Indioceanicola profundi: one gene and its partner. The protein of the gene in region 2 interacts with the protein of the main gene of each other region in a pairwise test. Links are inferred from orthologs where the notes say so. Each region holds a gene or a part of one and is shown on either strand. Other genes may lie near its edges. The genes, in order: gyrB and gyrA.

Region 1 (16,606 bases), 1.5 Mb from region 2 along the record:
AGTCGGAGGTGGTCTCCTCGATCTGCGCCTTGATCTGGGTGATGCGGGCCTCGATGTCGTCCTTGGAGCCGGCACCGTCCACGATGGTGGTGGTCTCCTTGGTGATGACGACCTTCTTGGCCTGGCCCAGCATGTCGAGCGTGACGCTCTCCAGCTTGATGCCCAGATCTTCGGAGATGACTTGGCCGCCGGTCAGGATGGCCATGTCCTCCAGCATCGCCTTGCGGCGGTCGCCGAAGCCCGGGGCCTTCACGGCGGCGATCTTCAGGCCGCCGCGCAGCTTGTTGACCACCAGCGTGGCCAGCGCCTCGCCCTCGACATCCTCGGCCACGATGACCAGCGGACGGGAGGACTGAACCACCGCCTCGAGAACCGGCAGCATGGCCTGCAGGCCGCTCAGCTTCTTCTCGAACAGCAGGATGTAGGGGCTCTCCAGCTCCGCGACCATCTTGTCGGCGTTGGTCACGAAGTAGGGGGAGAGATAGCCGCGGTCGAACTGCATGCCCTCGACCACGTCCAGCTCGGTCTCGAGGCTCTTGGCCTCCTCGACCGTGATGACGCCCTCGTTGCCGACCTTCTCCATGGCGCGGGCGATCATCTCGCCGATCTCGCGCTCGCCATTGGCGGAGATGGTGCCGACCTGGGCGATCTCGGCGTTGGTCTCGATCTTGCGGCTGCGGGCCTTGATCTCCTCGACAACCTTGGACACGGCGATGTCGACGCCGCGCTTCACGTCCATCGGGTTCATGCCGGCGGCGATGGCCTTGGCGCCCTCGCGGACGATGGCCTGGGCCAGCACGGTCGCGGTGGTGGTGCCGTCACCGGCGAGGTCGGCCGTCTTGGAGGCGACCTCCTTCACCATCTGCGCGCCCATGTTCTCGAACTTGTCGGAAAGCTCGATCTCCTTGGCGACGGTGACGCCGTCCTTGGTGATGCGGGGAGCGCCGAAGCTCTTCTCGATCACGACGTTGCGGCCCTTCGGGCCCAGCGTGACCTTCACGGCGTCGGCGAGAATGTCCACGCCGCGCAGCATCTTGGCGCGCGCGTCGGTGCCGAACTTGACTTCCTTGGCAGCCATTTTTGTCGTCCCTATGAATTGAGCGGTTGATCAGGCGGTAAGGCGCGGTCGCATCAGGCGGCGTTCATCACGCCCATGATGTCGCTCTCCTTCATGATCAGGTACTCGACGCCGTCGATCTTCACCTCGGTGCCGGACCACTTGCCGAAGAGCACACGGTCGCCAGCCTTCACGTCGAGCGCCACCAGCTTGCCGCTCTCGTCACGGGCGCCGGGACCAACGGCTACCACCTCGCCCTCCTGGGGCTTTTCCTTGGCGGTGTCCGGGATGATGATGCCGCCGGCGGTCTTCTGCTCGGACTCGACGCGCTTGACCACCACGCGGTCGTGCAGCGGACGGAAACGCATGAATTCTCTCCCTCTAAAAGGCAAAGAGCTCGGGATGAGCCTGTTGTTAGCACTCACCCGCGGTGAGTGCCAGACGAGGTAATGGAGGCCCGTCCCCGAGTCAAGAGGGGTGGCCGTCCCCGGTTGCACGCATGCGGAGGGGGAGGGCACCCCGTTTGGCAGCACTCCAGCCCGCCGGCTGCCAACCTACTGAAATCATTACGTTTCCGTCTTCACAGAACCGTCATGTCAGGGCAACATCAAAGCTGGCGGGCGAGGGGAGGCAATCCTCCGCCCGGCCGGGGGAGACAGCCGCTGGGTCCACATCCGGGGAGACGCGAATGGCGAAGCTCTTGCTCCAGCTCAACAACTACCGCCTGACCACGGCGGAGATCCTGTATCACATGCCGGACCATCCGGGCCTGTTGCAGAGCTTCATCTGGCAGGAGCTGGACCTGGCCCCGAAATTTCCACAGCTCAAGCGGTTCCTGGATTTCTGGAGTCGTGAGCTGGACGGCAAGCTGCACAGCGTGCGGGTGGCCAGCCAGGGGCTGATCACCCCGGCGGAGGTGCGGATGGTGGGGGCGGAGCTGGTGCTGCACTGATGCCGGAAGGCCGGCCGGCCGCTCGGCGCGGCCGGCCCCGTAGCCTTACCAGCCCATCCACTTCGCATATTCGGCCACGAAGTCGCGCAGCACCGTGTCCTTGTCCGCCCCCTCCAGGGGCAGGTTCTTGTGCAGGCCGCCGCGCAGGATCACCTCCGCCTGCGCGATCCATGGCTCATCCTCCGTCTCCAGCTCGGGGAAGGCGAAGGTCCAGGGATGGTAGGCGCGGCTGCGGACCGTGTAGCTGAACTCCTCGTTCCCGTCGCGCAGCACGGTGATGCCGGCGCTGTAGCGCTCCACCGCGATCTCCGTGGTGCGCCGCTGCCGCTCCAGCTCCCGCGCAATCTGCTTGAAGGCGGGGAGTGCGGCCCCGGTGATGAAGTCGGCGGCCTGCCGCCGCGCCTCCTTCAGGCCGGGGGCCGCCGCCCCCGTCCGCTCATCCGCCCGGCCAGTCACGGCCTGCAGGCGCTGGCGCCAGTCCTCTTCCGGCAGATGGGCCAGCACCTCGTCGCCGCCCATGACCGCGGCGCCCGCCATGCCATAGGCCGCCCGGCCCTGGCTCAGGTGCCGCCGCTCCGCCGACAGGGCGTTCACCAGGCTGACGCACATCAGGATCATGACCAGGCTGAAGGGCAGGGCGGTGGCGATGGCGGCGGTCTGCAACGCGCCCAGCCCGCCCACCACCAGCAGCACCGCGGCGATCGTGCCGGTCAGCACCGCCCAGAACAGACGGCTGGCCATGGGCGGCTCCGGATCGCCATTGGAGCTGATGATGTCCATCACCAGCGCGCCGCTGTCGGCGGAGGTGACGAAGAAGGTGCCCACCATCAGCGTGCCGATGGCGGAGCTGACGACCGGCAGCGGCAGCCGGTCCAGCATGGCGAACAGGGCCGTGGGCACGCTCTCCTCCACCGCCGCGGCCATGCCGCCGGCCCCGAACACCTCCATGTGCAGGGCGGTGCCGCCGAACACGCTGAACCAGACGAAGCTCAGCAGCACCGGGGCGAACAGCACGCCGCCGATGAACTCCCGGATGGTGCGGCCCTTGCTGACCCTGGCGATGAACATGCCGACGAAGGGCGCCCAACTGATCCACCAGCCCCAGTAGAACATGGTCCAGCTCGCCTGCCATTCGATGCCGGCGAAGGGCATGGTGCGGAAGCTGGCATAGGGCAGGGTCTGGATGTAGCGGCCGATGGAATCCACCAGCTCGAACAGGATCCAGACGGTGGGGCCGACGGCGAAGACGAAGACCAGCAGCAGCAGCCCCGCCACCATGTTCAGCTCCGACAGTCGTCGGATGCCGCGTCCCAGCCCGCTGGCCACCGACGCGGTGGCGATCAGGGTGATGCCGGCGATCAGCCAGAGCTGGTTGCCCAGGCCGACATCCATCAGGCCCAGATAGTCCAGCCCGGCATTGACCTGCATGACGCCGACGCCCAGCGAGGTGGCGACGCCGAACAGCGTGCCGAAGATGGCGAAGATGTCCACCGCCCGGCCGATCGGCCCGTGGATACGCTCCCCCAGCAGCGGATAGAGGGTGGAGCGGATGGTGAGCGGCAGCCCGTGGCGATAGGCGAAATAGGCCAGGCTCAGGCCCACGACGATATAGACGGCCCAGGCATGCAGGCCCCAGTGCAGGTAGGTCAGGGTCATGGCCTGCCGGGCGGCGTCCAGCGTGCCGCCCTCCCCGAAGGGCGGGGAGGTGTAGTGCAGCACCGGCTCCGCCACGCCGTAGAACAGCAGGCCGATGCCCATGCCGGCGCTGAACAGCATGGCGAACCAACTGGCGTAGCTGAATTCCGGCTCGTCATCCTCGCGACCCAGCTTGACGGCGCCATAGGGGCTGACGAATACGCCGATGATGAACAGCAGGAACAGCCCGACGACAAGAATGTAGAACCAGCCGAAACTCCCGACGATCCCGGCCTGGAGAGAGGTCATGAAATCGGCGAGCGGTTCTGTGAACAGAACGGCAACCAGAACGAACAGGATGATGATCCCGCTCGAGATGAGGAATGTGTATCGATCGGTTTTCATGGCGGTGACTGTAGCGGAATGGGGCGGTTGGGGGAACAGTTCCGGCCCGATCCCGTCGCGCAACAATCTGTACTGATCGAAATCTATGCGAGATCAATCGCTGGCAGAGATGTTGGTCGGACCCGGCGTCATCTGCCGGGATCATCCTGCTGACAACGGTTCCATTTCTTATGCACCCACATCCCGCTTCCGCCCGCATCGCCCTGTCCCTTGCCGCTTTCGCGGCTTTTGCCGTCCTGCCGCCGGCCGCCGCGGCGCAGGCGCTGCCGGAGGAGTTCAGCGTCTCCGGGACGGTGCTGCTGGCCACCGACTATATCAGCCGGGGGCAGAGCTTCACCGGCGGGAAGCCCTTCATCCTGGGCTCGCTGGACCTTGCCCATGACAGCGGCGCCTATGCCGGCCTTTATGGCGGCAATGTGGATTTCGGGGACGACGAGTCGAACAGCGAGTTCGGCTTCTATGCCGGTTGGGCGGGCGAGGTGCAGGGCTTCAGCCTGGACACCAATGCCTACTATTACATCTATCCAGGCGTGCCGGAGGAGTTCGAGTACGATTACCTGGAATTCGGCGCCACGATCAGACGCACATTGGGCGCGTTCACGCCGCGGCTGCGGGCCAACTGGTCGCCGGACTATTTCGGCGGGCGGGGCGACGAGTTCTATCTGCGCGGCGGGCTGCGCTACGACGTTCCGCAGCTCGACGGGCTGGCGCTGGACAGCTGGGTCGGCCACCAGTTCGGCGACACGGCCGTGCCGCAGTTCGTGGATTGGGGCGCTTCGATCTCCTATGCCATTCCGGATGTCGGCAGAGTGCAGCTGCTCTGGTCCGATGCCGACCTGTCCGGCGTGGGCGACCGCCTGACCCTGGGCATCGGCCGCACCTTCTGACCGGTCCGGGCGGCGTCAGGGCGTCAGCGGCAGACGCCCCAGCGGCCGAGATCCAGATGCAGATGGTCGGCATGGGCGCGGTTGTAGTCCGGCGACAGGACTGCGCGGAAGCTGTCGCACGCCCCATCCCGCAGCCGGTGCAGGAAGCGCGCCTCCGCCGTCGACTCCCCATCCGGGCCGGTGCGGGTCCAGTCCCGCGCCACACGCACCGTGCGCCCGTCCGCCAGCGTGACGGCGGCGATGTCGATGGCGTTCGCGGTGGCGTGCTGGCTGCGATTCCGGCCCTGGCCGCGGTCGGTGCGGGTATTGCGACAGGCATAGGTGCCATAATGCTGGATGGTCTCCGCCTCCGCCCCCAGCAGCTCACGCGCCGCGGGCTGCAGCGTCCAGCGCTCCCACATCGCCAGTGCTGCCAGCACGGGGCAGGTGGCGGTGAAGGGCGCGCTGTAGCGCACCCGTTCGCTCCGCTCCATCCGCGCCGCCCCCTGGAATCCGCAGCCGGGGCCGGTCTCCCGGTCGGGCACGGGGGTGATCCGCATGCCGGCCGCCTCCACCCAGGCCAGGCAGCGGGCGGGATCGCGGTCAAGCCGCTGGAGCTGCATTCCGGTGAACAGGCCGGGCGGTTCCGCCGGGTCGGGCACGGCCCAGGGATTCCAGCGCGGCGGCGCCCAGCCCTGATGGAGGGCGAGTGCGCCGCAGCCGGCGAGCAGCAGCAGGAACAGAAGGAAGAACCGCATGCCGGATGAACACCGGCCCTGGCGGTTCGGGCAGGACGGCTAGTTCCCGCCCTGCTGCTGGCGCGGCCAGCGCATATAGGCCAGCAGCCACAGGCCGGCGGTCAGCAGCGGGAAGAACAGGAACACCAGCAGGGCCCAGAGCGGATTGCGCCCGGTCTTGCCCAGCACAAGCCCCGCCATGCAGACGGTCCAGGTGATGGCCAGCACCGCCACCAGCGTGCTGAGCCAGCCCGGCAGGAACAGCATCATCTCGGTCAGGTCGCCATAGCGCGGCATGGCCTATCTTCCCTCCTCGGCAGTGCGGGTCTCGCGCTGGCGGCGCAGCGCCTCGCGGGGGTGCAGCTTTTCCGGCCGCGGCGGCAGGTTGGGCCATTTGGCAAAGGCCAGATATGCTGCGAACACCGCCCAGCCCAGCACCGGAAGGGCCAGCCAGCCGGCATGCCCGGCCGGCAGTCCCGCCCGGCGCAGCAGCCGCACCGCCGGCCACAGCGCCAGCAGGGTCAGCGCCACATGGATCAGCAGCGCCAGCTCCAGCCCGCCGCTTCCGGCGGCCAGCTCAACCGCTCCCGTCACGCCTGCATCCGTCTCCACCGCCTGCCGCCTTTGCCTCGTGCGTCTGCGGGGGATGTAGCACAGGAACCGGGCCGGTCAAACGGATGCGGCCATCCGCCCGACGGTCAATGAAAAAGGACGGGGAGCGTACGGCCCCCCGTCCCTGTTCCGGCGCCGGACCGGCCCGACGCTGAACGGCTAGAAGCTGGCCGTCGCCCGCAGGAAGTAGGACCTTCCGCGGGCCGACACCGGAATGCTGAACTCGGTCAGGAACGGCTTCTCGTCGGTCAGGTTGTTCACGCCGGCGATGAAGCGGACCTGCTCGGTCAGTTCAAACGCGGCCGAGAGGTTGTGAACCCATGTGTTGCCCGTCTCATAGGGGGCGAAGCGCTCGAAATCGTCGGCCTCGACGCCGCGCAGATAGGTCGACTCCTCCCAGAAGGTGGACCAGTTCAGGGTGAGGCGGTCGCGGCGGTACTGGACGTTGGTGTTGAACGCCCATTGCGGCCGCTCCAGCTCGCCCAGCTCGTCGTCGGCGGCGTTGGGGTTCGCCACCGAGGCGTAGCGCACCAGCTTGTCCATGTAGGTGCCGCGCACCCCCAGGGTCAGGCTGCTGTCGTCATTGATGCCGATATCCGCCAGGTCGAAGGTGTAGCGGACATCCCAGTCCACGCCCGCCGCCTCCAGCGAGGCGAAATTCACCTGGGTCTGGCGCAGGAAGTTCAGGCCCAGGAACTGCGGGGAGCCGGACTCCCGGTTGCGGCCGATCAGGTCGCAGAACGGGTTTTCCAGCGAGTCCGCGTCATAGCAGCCGTCCACGATGTCCTGCGCGCTCACCGCCACGATGGCGTCGTCGATGGTGATGTCCCAGTAATCCACGGTCACGGTCAGGCCCGGAACGAAGTCCGGCTGGAACACCGCGCCCACCGTCCAGGAGTCGGAGGTCTCCTCCGTCAGGTCGGGATTGCCGCCGGATTCGCCGCGGAAGCGGGCGGAGAGCGGGTCGGTATAGCCCTCCGGAATGCCATCGGCGCGGCAGTTCGCCAGCCGGTTCTCCGGGGCCGGACCCTGGTTGATCTCGTTCGCGTCGCAGGGATCGACGGGGCGGAAGAAGGCCGATGACAGGGGAGAGAACAGCTCGGCGATGTTGGGCGCGCGGATGGTGCGGTTCAGGCCGCCGCGGATGCTGAGGAAGTCCGCCGGCTGATAGGTGCCGCCGACCTTGTAGGTCCAGGCGCCGCCCACATCGGTGCTGTACTCGTCGTATCGCACGGCGCCGTCCACCGCCAGAAACTGCACGAAGGGCAGGTCGCGCAGCAGCGGCGCGCTCAGCTCCAGCGACACGCCCCAGACATCGTAGCCGCCCTCGGTGATGGCCGGGTCGCTGTCGAACAGCAGGCCGGTGTCGGCCAGCTCGTCCGGGATGTACTCGCTCTGCTCGTCGCGGTACTCGCCGCCTATGGCGAAGGCCAGCGGCCCGCCCGGCAGCTCGAACAGGGCGGCGCTGTCGCCGGACAGGAAGCCGGACAGCACGAACTGCTCGATGGTCGATTCGTCATGCTGCTGATAGGCGACGAAGTCGATGGCCTCGGCCGAAGCGTTGCCCTGGCCGAAGATGTTCAGCGGCTGGCAGGTCCCGTCCAGCGGGTCGAAGGTGCTGATCTCCCCCGCATAGAAGGGGAAGGGGGATACGCTCAGCTCCCGCGAGCCGGTCAGGCTGGAGCGGCAGACGATGTTGCCGGTCGCCGGATCGCGCACCGCATCCACGGCGGCATAGAAGCGATCCTCGATGCGCTGATTGCCGTATGAGTCCTCTTTGGTCTGGCCCCAGTTGGCGGCCAGCTCATAGGTCCAGCCATTGTCGAACTCGCCGTCGAAGCCGCCGACCAGGCGGATCGTTTCGCGCTCGATCCGGTTCGGCCGTGCGGACAGCTCCGGAAAGTCTCGGGAAACGGTGACCTTGGCGGTGGAGGCGTCGAAGTCCGGGTTGGCCGCCAGGAACTCATTGATCTCGGTCAGCAGGGCGGTCGGCAGATAGGGATTGTCGAGCGCGATCGGAACCGCGTCGTTGAACGCGCCCGTGCTTGAATAATAATGGGTGGTGACGCTGGCGAATTTGGCTTCGAAGAAGGGCCGGAAGGCGGGGCTGACCTCGTAGCTGCCCATCAGATTGCCGATCAGCCGCTCATTGCGCGGGATGATGCTTTCCCGGTCCACCTGGCTGCCGGCGCCGTCGGGATTGTCGAACTGGTTGAAGCCGCCCGCCGCCGCCCCGTTCTGGAACGGACGCACATTGTTCAGCGCGGGATCGAAGACCAGACAGCCATAGCCGGCATTGGATTCCACCGTGGGCTCGGCGCAATCGGGGTTGCCGTCATTGTCCAGATCGACGAAGGCGTCGAAGGCCGGGTCGCCGTAATCGAAGGAATCGGCGTTGCCGAAGCCGATGCGCCCGTCGAAGGAGGAGATGGAGAAGGTGGGCCGGCGGCGGATGACGCGGCTGGGCGCGCCCTCCGTGCGGTCGATCAGCGACTGGGGCACGGTCAGGCCGGCGTCCACCGCGTCCAGGATGGAATCGCCGATGGCGAAGCCGGCATCGATGATCTCCTGCGTCAGCTCGCCGGGTTGGAAGAACAGGGCCGGGTTGGGGTAGTCGTCGGCCCGGCCGCGGTTGCGGGAAAAGCCGCGCTCCCCGGCCCTGACGCCCTCGTCATAGGCGTGGCTGAAGCTGGCCGTCAGGTTGGCGCGGTCGTCGGGCCCGAAATTCCGGCCCATTGTCAGGTCGAAGGTGTGGACGATGCCGCCCTCCTCCTCCGGCGCGGTGATCTGGGCGCTGGCCTCGACGCCCTCGAAATTCCGCTTCAGGACGAAGTTGACCACGCCCGTGACGGCATCGCCGCCATAGATGGCGGAAGCGCCGCCAGTCAGCACATCCACCCGCTCGATCAGCGCCTCGGGGATGGAGTTGATGTCCACGGCCGCGGAGCCGGGCACGCCGGCCACATGCCGCCGGCCATTGACCAGCACCAGCGTGCGGTCTACGCCCAGCCCGCGCAGGTCCAGCGTCGCTACGCCCACCGCGGCGCCATCCAGAACCGACTGCTCGCTGCTGATGGAGTTGGACAGGGCCGGCAGGGTGTCCAGCGCCTCGGAGACGTTGGTCTCACCCTCCAGCGCCATCTGCTCCGCCGTCAGGACCACGACCGGGATCGGGCTCTCCAGTTCCGGGCGGGCGATGCGCGACCCGGTGACGACGATCTCTTCCAGCGGAACGTCCGCCGGCGCCTCCTGCGCGACCGCGGGAACGGCCAGGATCGCTGCACCGCAGCACCCCGCCAGGAAGCCGGCGCGCAGCCCCGCGCGGCGAAGACGGCCCGAACTCACCATCAGCATCATGAAGTCCCCTGTCCTGCATCCGTTCGGCGCGCCTGTTCGTCCGTCCCGTAGCCGGGATCTGCGACGCGCCTTTTTCACATGCGCAGTTTAGGGGGGCGGCTTATCAGCCTGTCAACGATCACTCAAATATATCGCTTGCACTGTTGCAAATTGGACCCGGTATTCATAAGAGGAAACGGGCGGGAGCAAGCGATGCTCCAAATATAATGCGTGATGTCGCGCTAAGTATACTTGGCGCAATGCAAGTTTACATGCCGTGATGGCGGCGGTGTCTGTGGTTTGGCGTAACGCGGCCATGGTTCGGCGTATGAAGCACCATGATGTCCGCGCAATACTCTTCTGCCTCTGCCTAATCCGTAGGCGCGATTTGGCGGTATAGGGGCGGGTGCGGAGGCGGCGGGGCGGTGAATATTGCCGTCGGCATTGCCCGCACCAGCCATCATGACCGGGCCTGCTGCACAATTAATCGCCACTGGCAAAATCTGCCTGAAATTCGGACATTCGGCTTTTTCCTTCCTGCGCTGCACAAGGAATGGGGCCACCGGGCCCGGACGGGAACCATGGCCGTTGACAAGCGGCGGCCGGGCGGGCATCGCCAGGGCCGAACCGATGACGGGGCCGGCATGGACCACTCCACAGAGACGACGGGCACGGTGCCCGCCCGCAAGGGCATCGCCGACCAGGCATGGCTGCTGATGACCCTGCCCGGCCTGTTCTGGGCCGGCAACGCCATCGTGGGGCGGGCCGTGGCGGGGGACGTGCCGCCGGTGGCGCTGGCCTTCTGGCGCTGGGTGGGGGCGGTGCTGATCGTGCTGCCCTTCGCCTGGCGTCATCTGCGCGCCGACATCCGCCCGATGCTGAAGGCCTGGCCGATCATGCTGGCGCTCTCCGCCCTCGGCATCACGGCCTTCAATACGCTGCTCTACATCGCGGCGCAGACCACCAGCGCGCTGAACATCGTGATGCTGCAATCCAGCATGCCGGTGCTGGTGGTGGGGGCGACCTTCCTGCTGTTCCGGGAGGCGGTGACCGGGCGGCAGGCGCTGGGCATCGCGGTGTCGCTGGCGGGGGCGCTGATCCTGGTGTCCCACGGCGACCCGGCCTCCCTGGCGCGGCTGGAGCTGAACCGGGGCGATATCTGGCTGCTGGTGGCCATCGTCAGCTACGCCCTCTACACGGCCTTGCTGCGCCGCCGCCCGGCGGTGCACGGCCTCAGCCTCGTGGCCGCGACCTTCGCGCTGGGGGCGGCCATGCTGCTGCCCTTCTATCTGTGGGAAAGCCTGTCCGGCCGTCCGTTGCCTTTGACCTCCACCTCGGCCCTGGCCATTGCCTATGTGGCGGTGTTCCCCTCGATCCTGGCCTATCTCAGCTTCAACCGGGCGGTGGCGCTGCTCGGCGCGAACACGGCCGGCCTCGCCGTCCACCTCGTCCCCGTCTTCGGCACCATCCTGGCCGTGCTCCTGCTGGGGGAGACGCCCCAGCTCCACCACGGGCTGGGCATCGGCCTGATCGCCGTGGGCATCGGGCTGGCAGCGCGGCGGGCCGGCAAGGGGGCCTGACGCACCCCGCCGACATATGCGCCCGGCCCGCAGGTGCCATTACCCGGCGCAGGTTCCGGGCGGACTGCCGATGCCGCTATGATCGCCCGGCAAGGTTCCGGATCGGAGGAGGCTTCCCATGCTCACAGGGCCGGATGTTCTCTTGGTGACCGGCGGCAGCCGCGGGATCGGCGCCGCGATCGTCAGGAAGGCGGCGCGGGACGGTTACGCCGTCGGCTTCAGCTATGTGCGCAACGGCGATGCCGCCGCCCGGCTGGTTGCCGAGCTGGACCAGGCCGGCCACAGGGCCCATGCCGTCCAGGGGGATGTGGCGGACCCGGATTTCGCCGCACGGTTCTTCGACGCGGCGGAGGCCGCGCTCGGCCCCGCGACCGCCCTGGTCAACAATGCCGGGATCACGGGCCGCATCGGCCGCTTCCGGGACGCCGACCCGGCGATGCTGCGCAGCACCCTCGACACCAATGTGCTGGGCACCATGTACGCGGCACAGGAGGCCATCCGCCGCTGGGAGGCCGCCGGGATTCCCGGCCGCATGGTGAACATCTCCTCCATCGCCTCCACCCTCGGCGCGCCGGGCGAATATGTCCACTACGCCGCCACCAAGGCCGCGGTGGAGGCCTTCACCATCGGCCTGGCGAAGGAGGTGGCCCCGGCCGGCATCAGGGTCGCCGCCGTGGCGCCGGGCACCGCTTATACCGACATCCACGAAGCCGCCGGCGAGCCGAACCGCCCGGCCCGCGTCGTCTCCCGCGTGCCGATGGGCCGCATCGCCGAACCGGAGGAAATCGCCAACGCCGTGCTCTGGCTGCTCTCCGCGGAGGCGTCCTATGTGACCGGGGCGGTGCTGCGGGTGTCCGGGGGGCTGTAGCTGGCGCCAACATGATGAGATCGTGCTGGAAGCTGCCGTGAACGGGCGGGCGGACGCCCTGGTGTCATTCAACCATCGCCACTTTCTGCCGGCGGCGGAACGCTTCGCCCTGCCGGTGCTGCGGCCTGGCGAGGCATTGGAGAGGATACGGCTATGAGCAAGATGTCCACTTACCCGATACGCCTCCCGGCCTCGGTGAAGGCCGAGGCGGAACGCGTAGCCGCTGAAGACGGAACAAGCCTGAACCAGTTCGTCGCGACCGCCGTGGCCGAGAAGCTGGCTGCCCTGAGAACCGCCGCCTTCTTCGAGGAACGCCGAGGACGCGGGGACCGTGACGCCTTCAGGAAGCTGCTGACCCGCCAGGGCGGAGAACCGCCCCAGGAAGGTGACGAGCTGCCCGGTACGGCTTAGGACCGGTTAGGCGGCAAATGGCGGATCATTACAGGCACTGCCGAGACCACCAGTGACGCATAAAGGACGAACCCGACCCGCACCTTGATTATCAAGACAGGATGCGGTGCTCTGTCACTCTCATTCGCGCTTTATGCGTCAGCATTCGTCGATTATGCGTCACTTCGCACACGACACCATCCTCACACATCCAAATTCGCCACCTTCAGCGCGTTGTCCTGGATGAAGGCGCGGCGGGGTTCCACGACGTCGCCCATCAGGGTGCTGAAGACGTCCTCGGCCTCGTCGGCGTGGCTGACCTTGACCTGGAGGAGGGAGCGGATGGTGGGGTTCAGGGTGGTTTCCCAGAGCTGGTCGGGGTTCATCTCGCCAAGACCCTTGTAGCGCTGGATCTGAAGGCCGGCGCGGCCCTGCTCCAGAACCGCATCCATCAGGCCGGCCGGGCCGGTGACCAGCTTCAGCTCCTTGGCGCGGAAGCTCAGCCGGGCGGGGCCGTCGTAGAATTCCAGCAGATGGGCGGCCATGGCGTCCAGGCGGCGGGCCTCCACCGACTTCAGCAGATCGGCATCCATGACATGGCGGTGCGTGACGCCGCGGCGGGTGCGGGAGATCACATAGCCGGCCAGGGCAGCACCCTCGCCGGAGCCGTCATGGAGCAGTTCCGCCGTCCAGCCGCCGGCCAGGGCCGCGCTGGGGGGAGCGTGGTCGGGGCCGGGGGTGCTTTCGCCCACACCGGACTGGGCCGCACCGGCCGCACCGGTGCCGGCGGCGCCGCCCGCGGGCGGAACCACGGCATGGGCCAGCGTGTCGCCGGAATGCTGGAGCCGGAACAGCTCCAGCGCGTTCAGGCGGCAGGCCACCTCATCCGCCTTGGCCTTGGCCAGATCGGCATTGGCGAGCAGGGCGGTGGAGAGCGCGCCGGCGATGGCCGCCTGCTCCGCCACGTCGCGGCTGCCGGCCTTGCGGGCCAGGGTCAGGAGCTGGGTGCGGGCAAGCCGGGCCTGCTCCACCAGGGCGCGGAGCTCATCGCCGGTCTTGACGGCGTTCTGCTGGTTGGCGGTGGTGTTCTCCGCCGTCAGCGCCGTCAGCGACACGTCGGTCAGGCCCTGGCCGATCAGGTAATCCTCGAGCTGCCGGTCGTCCTTCAGGTACTTCTCCTTCGCCGTGCCGCGCTTCACGCGGTAGAGCGGCGGCTGGGCGATGTAGAGATAGCCCTTCTCGATGATCTCCGGCATCTGGCGATAGAAGAAGGTCAGCAGCAGGGTGCGGATGTGGGCGCCGTCCACGTCCGCGTCGGTCATGATGATGATCTTGTGGTAGCGCGCCTTCTCGATGTTGAACTCGTCGCGTCCGATGCCGGTGCCGAGCGCCGCGATCAGCGTGCCGATCTCGGCGCTGGACAGCATCTTGTCGAAGCGCGCCCGCTCCACATTCAGGATCTTGCCGCGCAGCGGAAGGATGGCCTGGAACTGGCGGGAGCGGCCCTGCTTGGCGGAGCCGCCGGCCGAGTCGCCCTCCACGATGAAGAGTTCGGACAGCGCCGGGTCCCGCTCCTGGCAGTCGGCCAGCTTGCCGGGCAGGCTCGCCATGTCGAGCGCGCCCTTGCGCCGGGTCAGCTCGCGGGCCTTGCGCGCGGCCTCACGGGCGGCGGCGGCCTCGACCACCTTGCCGACGATCTTGCGGGCCTCGTTCGGGTGCTCCTCGAACCAGGTGGACAGCGCCTCGCTGACGAGGTTCTCCACCACGGGGCGGACTTCGGAGCTGACCAGCTTGTCCTTGGTCTGGCTGCTGAATTTCGGGTCCGGCACCTTGACGGAGATCACGCAGGTCAGCCCCTCCCGCATGTCGTCGCCGGAGAGCGCCACCTTCTCCTTCTTCAGGATGCCGGTCTCTTCCGCGTATTTGTTGACGGTGCGGGTCAGCGCCGCGCGGAAGCCGGCCATGTGGGTGCCGCCGTCGCGCTGGGGGATGTTGTTGGTGAAGGCCAGCGTGGTCTCGTGATAGCTGTCGTTCCATTGGAGCGACACTTCCACGCCCACATTGGTGCCCAGCTCCGACGCCCGCTCCCCCTTCACATGGATGGCGGGCTTGTGCAGGGCGGTCTTGGAGCGGTCGATCCAGGCGACGAACGCCTCCAGCCCGCCCTCATAGTACAGCTCGGTGACCTTGGGCTCCACGCCGCGCGCGTCGGTGAAGACGATCAGCACGCCGGAGTTCAGGAAGGCCAGCTCGCGGAACCGGTGCTCCAGCGTGGCGAAGTCGAATTCGGTCTTGGTGAAGGTGGCCTTGGAGGCCAGGAAGGTCACCTCGGTCCCGGTCAGCGGCTGACCGGCGCGCGGTCCCTCCTTGACGATGGGGGCGGGGCCCACATCGGCCAGCGGACCCACGGCATCGCCATGGTTGAACTCCATCTCCCACTGGCGGCCCTTGCGCCAGATGCGGAGCTTCAGCACCTCCGACAGCGCGTTGACCACGGAGACGCCCACCCCGTGCAGGCCGCCGGACACCTTGTAGCTGTTCTGGTCGAACTTACCGCCGGCATGGAGCTGGGTCATGATGACCTCGGCCGCCGAAACGCCCTCTTCCTTGTGGATGTCGGTGGGGATGCCGCGACCGTTGTCGCGCACGGTCACCGACCCGTCCGCGTTCAGCGTGACCTCCACCCGGTCGGCATGGCCGGCCAGCGCCTCGTCGATGGCGTTGTCCACCACCTCGTAGACCATGTGGTGCAGGCCGGACCCGTCATCGGTGTCGCCGATATACATGCCGGGGCGCTTGCGCACCGCGTCCAGGCCCTTCAGGACCTTGATCGAGCTGGCGCCATACTCCTCGGCAGCGGCGGCGGAGGCGGCGGGCGCGGGGGTGGGGTTCGTGGGATCTTGGGTCATTGCGGCAGTATACCAGACAGGCGTTCGGACAGGGCTTAATTCGTTCGGCGGGAAAGGTTTAGAGCGTTTCACGATGGCTGGGAAGCCGCCGTTGACACCCCCTCCTTTCCGGGCGGGCGGATTCACGTTTTCAGGAGGAGTCTCCCGACCACGATCCGCCCGGCGGGCTCCTCGCCAGCCGCCCCTCCGCCACGCCGACATGGCAGGCGGCGTCGCCCAGCTCGGCGAAGAAGCCGGCATCCGTGCCGGTCATCCAGGCCTGGGAACGGGAGGCCAGGATTTCCTGGAACAGGGCGGTGCGTCGGTGCGGGTCCAGATGCGCCGCCACCTCGTCCAGAAGCAGCAGCGGGGCCGTTCCCGTCTCCGCATTCATCAGCCGGGCATTGGCCAGCACGATGGAGATCAGAAGCGCCTTCTGCTCCCCCGTGCTGCCCAGCTCCGCCGGCATGTTCTTGGCGAGGTAGGTGACGGACAGGTCGGACCTGTGCGGGCCGGTGGCGGCACCGCCCGACGCCTCGTCCTGGCGGCGGCTGGCGCGCAGGGCGGCGCGCAAGGCATCCTCCGCCGCCAGCGCCGGCATGGTTCCGATCCAGCCATCCACCTCCCCCGACAAGGACAGGCCGGGGGCGGGGAAGGGGCCGACACCCTGGCGGGCGGCATCGTTCAGGCGCCGCACCATGTCGGCCCGGGCGGCGGCCACGGCGATGCCGGTAGTGGCCATCTGGTCCTCCAGCGCCCCCAGCCAGGACGGATCGCCCACCCCGTCGCGCAGCAGCCGTGCGCGCTCCCGCAGGGCGTTCTCGAACTTGTTCAGCCGGCCGGCATGGGCGGGGTCGAAGCCGAAGACCAGCCGGTCCAGGAAGCGGCGGCGGCCCGACGCCCCCTCGATGAACAGCCGGTCCATCTGCGGGGTCAGCCAGACCACGCTGACATGCTCGGCCAGCGCCATCTGCGACTTGGCCGGCTGCCCGTCGATGCGGACCAGGCGGCGCTCCCCCTCCGTGGTGGCGGGGTCGCGGCCGGTGCCGATCTCCACGGCTCCGCGCGGCGTGTCCACATGGGCGGCCACGGCCCAGCCCTCGCCCTGCCAGTCGCCCTCGTCGGGCGGCTGGATGCGCTCCACCTCGCCCAGCTTCGCGCGGCGCAGGCCCCGGCCGGGGGCCAGGAAGCTCACCGCCTCCAGCAGGTTCGTCTTGCCGGCCCCGTTCGGCCCCGTCAGCACCACCGGCCGCGGGTCCACCTCCAGCCGTGCCGCGGCG
Region 2 (4,100 bases):
GTTCCTCCCGCACCATCTCGACCCTCTCCTCCGTGGAGAAGAGCGGGCCCTTTCCCGCATTGCGGGCCACCCCGATGATGAGGTGGTCCACGACTCGGCAGGCGCGCTGGATGATGTCGAGATGCCCGTTGGTGATCGGGTCGAAGGTTCCGGGGTAGACCCCGACGCGGTGATGACCGGTCATCCCTGCTTCCTTCCGATCATTCAGCTTCGGGCGCTTCGGGCGACGGCGCGGCGTCACCGCCGTTCTCACCCGCATCGCCGTTGCCGTTCTCGCCATTTGTCTCCTCGGCCAGCCGGGCGACGGAGACGACACGCTCCTCTGGAGCGAGCCGGAACAACGTCACCCCCAGGCTCTTGCGGGCGGTCAGGCGTATGTCGTGGACCGGCATGCGAATCACCTGCCCGCCGTCGCTCACCATCATGACGTTGTCTGATTCGTCGATGGGGAACACGGCTGCGATGGCGCGGTTCCGCTTGCTCATATCCATGTTCCAGAAGCCCTGGCCGCCGCGCCCGGTCACCCGGTACTCGTAGGCCGAAGACCTCTTGCCGAAGCCCTGTTCGGAGACACAGAGGATCACCTCCTCCCGTGCCTGCATTTCGGAGAACTGCTCCGGGGACAGGATGATGTTGGTCTCGACGGGCTCAGCCTCGACATCGGCCGGCTCATCTGTATCCACCTGCTCGCCCAGCGCACGGCGCAGTTCACGGGCCTGTTTCAGGTAGGCCGCCCGCTGCTCCACCGTGTATTCGGTGTGGCGCAGGATGGACATGCCGATAACCTCGTCAGCCTCTTCCACCAGCTTGATACCGCGGACGCCGGTGCTGGTGCGGCCGCTGAAGACGCGGATGTCGGTGACGGGGAATCGGATGCAGCGGCCCCGGCGGGTCGCCAGCAGAACGTCGTCCTGTTCGCTGCAAGGACGCGCCGCGATCAGCCGCTCGCCCTCTTCCTCCAGCTTCATGGCGATCAGGCCGTTGGAGCGGATATTGGCGAAGTCGGACAGGCGATTGCGCCGCACGCCGCCTCTGCTCGTGGCGAACATGACGTGCAGGTCGCCCCAGCTCTCCTCATCCTCCGGCATGGGCATGACGGTCGTGATGAAGTCGCCTTCCTGCAACGGCAGCAGGTTGACCAGCGCCTTGCCACGGGTCTGCGGCGTACCCTGCGGCAGACGCCAGACCTTGAGCGTGTAGACCATGCCGCGGTTCGTGAAGAACAGCATGGGCGTATGGGTATTGGCGACGAACAGATCGCTGACCGTGTCCTCCGCCTTCAAATTCATGCCGGCCCGCCCCTTACCGCCGCGCGCCTGCGCCCGGTATGTCGAGACCGGAACCCGCTTGATGTAGCCGCCCTGGGTGACCAGAACGACCATGTCCTCGCGCTGGATCAGGGCTTCGATGTCGGACTCGAACTCCAGATCCTCGATCTGGGTGCGGCGCGGATTACCGAACCGCTCCTTCATGTCCACCAGCTCGCCGCGCATGATCTCCAGCAGCAGTCCGCGGTCGGAGAGGACACGCAGGAAGTATTTGATCTGGTCGACGACCTGCCCAAGCTCCTCGCCGATCTTGTCCCGCTCCAGCCCAGTCAGGCGGTGCAGGCGCAAATCCAGGATGGCGCGCGCCTGCACTTCCGACAGACGGTAGGTGTTGTTTGCCGAAAGGCCGCGGCCGGGCTCGTCGATCAGTTCGATCAGCGGTGCAACATCGAGGGCGGGCCATTCCCGCGCCATCATCTCTTCACGGGCGCTGGCCGGGTCGGGCGCCCTGCGGATCAGGGCGATCATCTCGTCGATGTTCGCCACCGCCACGGCCAGACCCACCAGGGTGTGCGCCCGCTCCCGCGCCTTGCCGAGCTCATACTCGGTGCGGCGGGTGATGACCTGTTCACGGAAGCGGACGAAGGCGGCGATGATGGACTTCAGGTCCAGCAGTTCCGGCCGTCCGCCATTCAGCGCCAGCATGTTGACGCCGAAGCTGGTCTGCAGCGGGGTATAGCGGAAGAGCTGGTTCAGAACCACGTCGGCCACGGCGTCGCGCTTCAACTCGATCACGACGCGGACACCGTCACGGTCCGACTCGTCGCGGACATCGCTGATGCCCTCGACCAGCTTCTCGTGCACGACCTCGGCGATGCGCTCTTGCAGCTTCGCCTTATTGACCTGATACGGGATTTCGGTGACGACGATGGCCCAGCGATCCTTGCGAATCTCCTCCACATCCGTCTTGGACCGCATGATGACGGAGCCGCGGCCGGTGTGATAGGCGCTACGGATGCCGCTACGGCCCAGAATCAATGCGCCGGTCGGGAAATCCGGGCCCGGAATGATGTCGATCAGCTCATCAATGCTGATCTCCGGATTGTCGATATAGGCGCAGCAGGCATCGATCACCTCCCCCAGATTGTGGGTGGGGATGTTCGTTGCCATGCCGACGGCGATACCGCCGGCGCCGTTGACCAGCAGGTTCGGGAACTTGGCCGGCAGAACGGTCGGCTCCTCCACCGACTCGTCATAGTTCGGCTGGAAATCGACTGTTTCCTTGTCGATATCGTCCAGCAGGAACTCCGCCGCCTTGGACAGACGCGCCTCGGTGTAGCGCATCGCCGCCGCAGGATCGCCGTCCATGGAGCCGTAATTGCCCTGGCCATCGATCAGCATCAGCCGCATCGAGAAGTCCTGCGCCATGCGGACCATGGCGTCATAGATCGCGCTGTCGCCGTGCGGATGGTACTTACCCATCACATCGCCGACGATACGGGCGGACTTCTTGTAGGATTTGGTGCTGTCGTACCCGCCTTCCTTCATCGCATAGAGGATGCGGCGGTGAACGGGTTTCAGGCCGTCACGCACATCCGGGAGGGCGCGGCTCACGATCACGCTCATGGCGTAATCGAGGTAGCTGCGCCTCATCTCGTCTTCGATGGTGACGGGCGCGATATCGGACGGGGTCGGGGTCGGGGAAGTCACCACAAAGGGCTCAATCGTCTGCGGAAGTCAAAAAAGCCCGGCACCACGAGCACGCGCGTGCTGGTCGGTACCGAGCCACGGAAATATGTAGCATCTTTCGGAGCTTTAAACAACGTAACGGGCCTGAACCCGCTACACCTTGCGGCCCAACCACCAGAACCGTCCAGACAGGATTGCCACCGATACCATGCTGGCGATGAATATCCCTTCGAACAGTCCCAGCACGCCCCGCCCCGCCCAGATGCCGAGGCCGTAAGCCACAGGCATCATGACAGCGTAATAGCTGACGAAGTGCAGCACGGTCGGCACCCAGGCGTCGCCCCTGCCGCGCAACGCCTGCGCCATCACCACCTGCCCGCCGTCGGCCACCAGAATCCAGGCGCTGAAGGCCACCACGGGGGCGACTACGGCGATCAGCCTGTCCTCCGTGGCGAACGCCATCGCGATTTCCTCCGGCCAGACCGCGAAGATCAGCCCGACGACGCTGAGGAGCGCAGCCGTTACTCCAAGGCCGGTCCAGCCTGCCAACTGGGTGTTCCGCCGATCCCCGGTGCCGTACGCATTGCCCACCAGAACCGCAGTGGCGGAAGCCAGCCCCAATGCCGCCATGAAGGGCAGCGCAATCAGGTTCAGCCCGACTGTATAGGCGCCCAGTGCCAACGGTCCGATCAACCCCGCAAAAAGGGTCAGCGCCGCGAAGGCCGACGCCTCCAGACCGTTGCTGGCCCCTGCTGCCATGCCGAGGTGACGTTGCTCCCGCGCTGGCCACCAGGGCCGCACCCCGCCGGAGCGGACGCCGTACCGGTCCCGGTCCGCCATCCGCCAGACATAGAGCAGCAGGCCAATGGCGGTGACCCAGCGGATGATCGTCGTGGCCCAGGCCGAGCCTTCCGCGCCCATGGCAGGAAGGCCCAGGCCGCCGAACACCAGAATCCAATCCAGGAAAAGGTTGAGTATGTTGGCCAGGACAATGGTCACCATGCCGGGCACCGGCCGCTTCAGCCCTTCCAGGAAAAAGGTCGTCGTGAAGAACAGGGCCGCGCCCGGCATCCCCAAGCCATAGATCAACATGACTTCGGCGCCGCCCGCGGCCAGATCCGGTTGTTGGCCCGTCAGAAGAAA

The links.
Region 1: the proteins of gyrA (region 2) and gyrB interact in binary tests that used the Escherichia coli proteins (3 or more experiments, as listed by UniProt). The link is inferred for Indioceanicola profundi from one-to-one orthologs.

The regions. Positions count from the first base shown.
Region 1 is NZ_CP030126.1:2,869,683-2,886,288, reverse strand. Bases 12,442-15,683 are described here. They hold gyrB (DNA topoisomerase (ATP-hydrolyzing) subunit B), read right to left. Parts: upstream 15,348-15,683; coding sequence 12,642-15,347; downstream 12,442-12,641. Other genes in these bases: recF (DNA replication/repair protein RecF), read right to left, coding at 15,478-15,683; DOL89_RS13720 (YlcI/YnfO family protein), read left to right, coding at 12,442-12,459. In the rest of the region: groL (chaperonin GroEL), read right to left, coding at 1-1,078; co-chaperone GroES, read right to left, coding at 1,132-1,425; DOL89_RS13765 (usg protein), read left to right, coding at 1,746-2,009; DOL89_RS13760 (BCCT family transporter), read right to left, coding at 2,055-4,049; DOL89_RS13755 (TorF family putative porin), read left to right, coding at 4,220-4,936; DOL89_RS13750 (extensin-like domain-containing protein), read right to left, coding at 4,960-5,673; DOL89_RS13745 (hypothetical protein), read right to left, coding at 5,713-5,949; DOL89_RS13740 (TspO/MBR family protein), read right to left, coding at 5,953-6,264; DOL89_RS13735 (TonB-dependent receptor domain-containing protein), read right to left, coding at 6,424-9,621; DOL89_RS13730 (DMT family transporter), read left to right, coding at 10,182-11,180; DOL89_RS13725 (SDR family oxidoreductase), read left to right, coding at 11,299-12,048; DOL89_RS25850 (hypothetical protein), read left to right, coding at 12,071-12,205; more of DOL89_RS13720, read left to right, coding at 12,202-12,441; more of recF, read right to left, coding at 15,684-16,606. UniProt on the Escherichia coli protein: DNA gyrase negatively supercoils closed circular double-stranded DNA in an ATP-dependent manner to maintain chromosomes in an underwound state.
Region 2 is NZ_CP030126.1:1,412,524-1,416,623, forward strand. Bases 1-3,260 are described here. They hold gyrA (DNA gyrase subunit A), read right to left. Parts: upstream 2,922-3,260; coding sequence 201-2,921; downstream 1-200. Other genes in these bases: coaD (pantetheine-phosphate adenylyltransferase), read right to left, coding at 1-184; DOL89_RS06740 (MATE family efflux transporter), read right to left, coding at 3,111-3,260. Also shown: more of DOL89_RS06740, read right to left, coding at 3,261-4,100. UniProt on the Escherichia coli protein: A type II topoisomerase that negatively supercoils closed circular double-stranded (ds) DNA in an ATP-dependent manner to maintain chromosomes in an underwound state.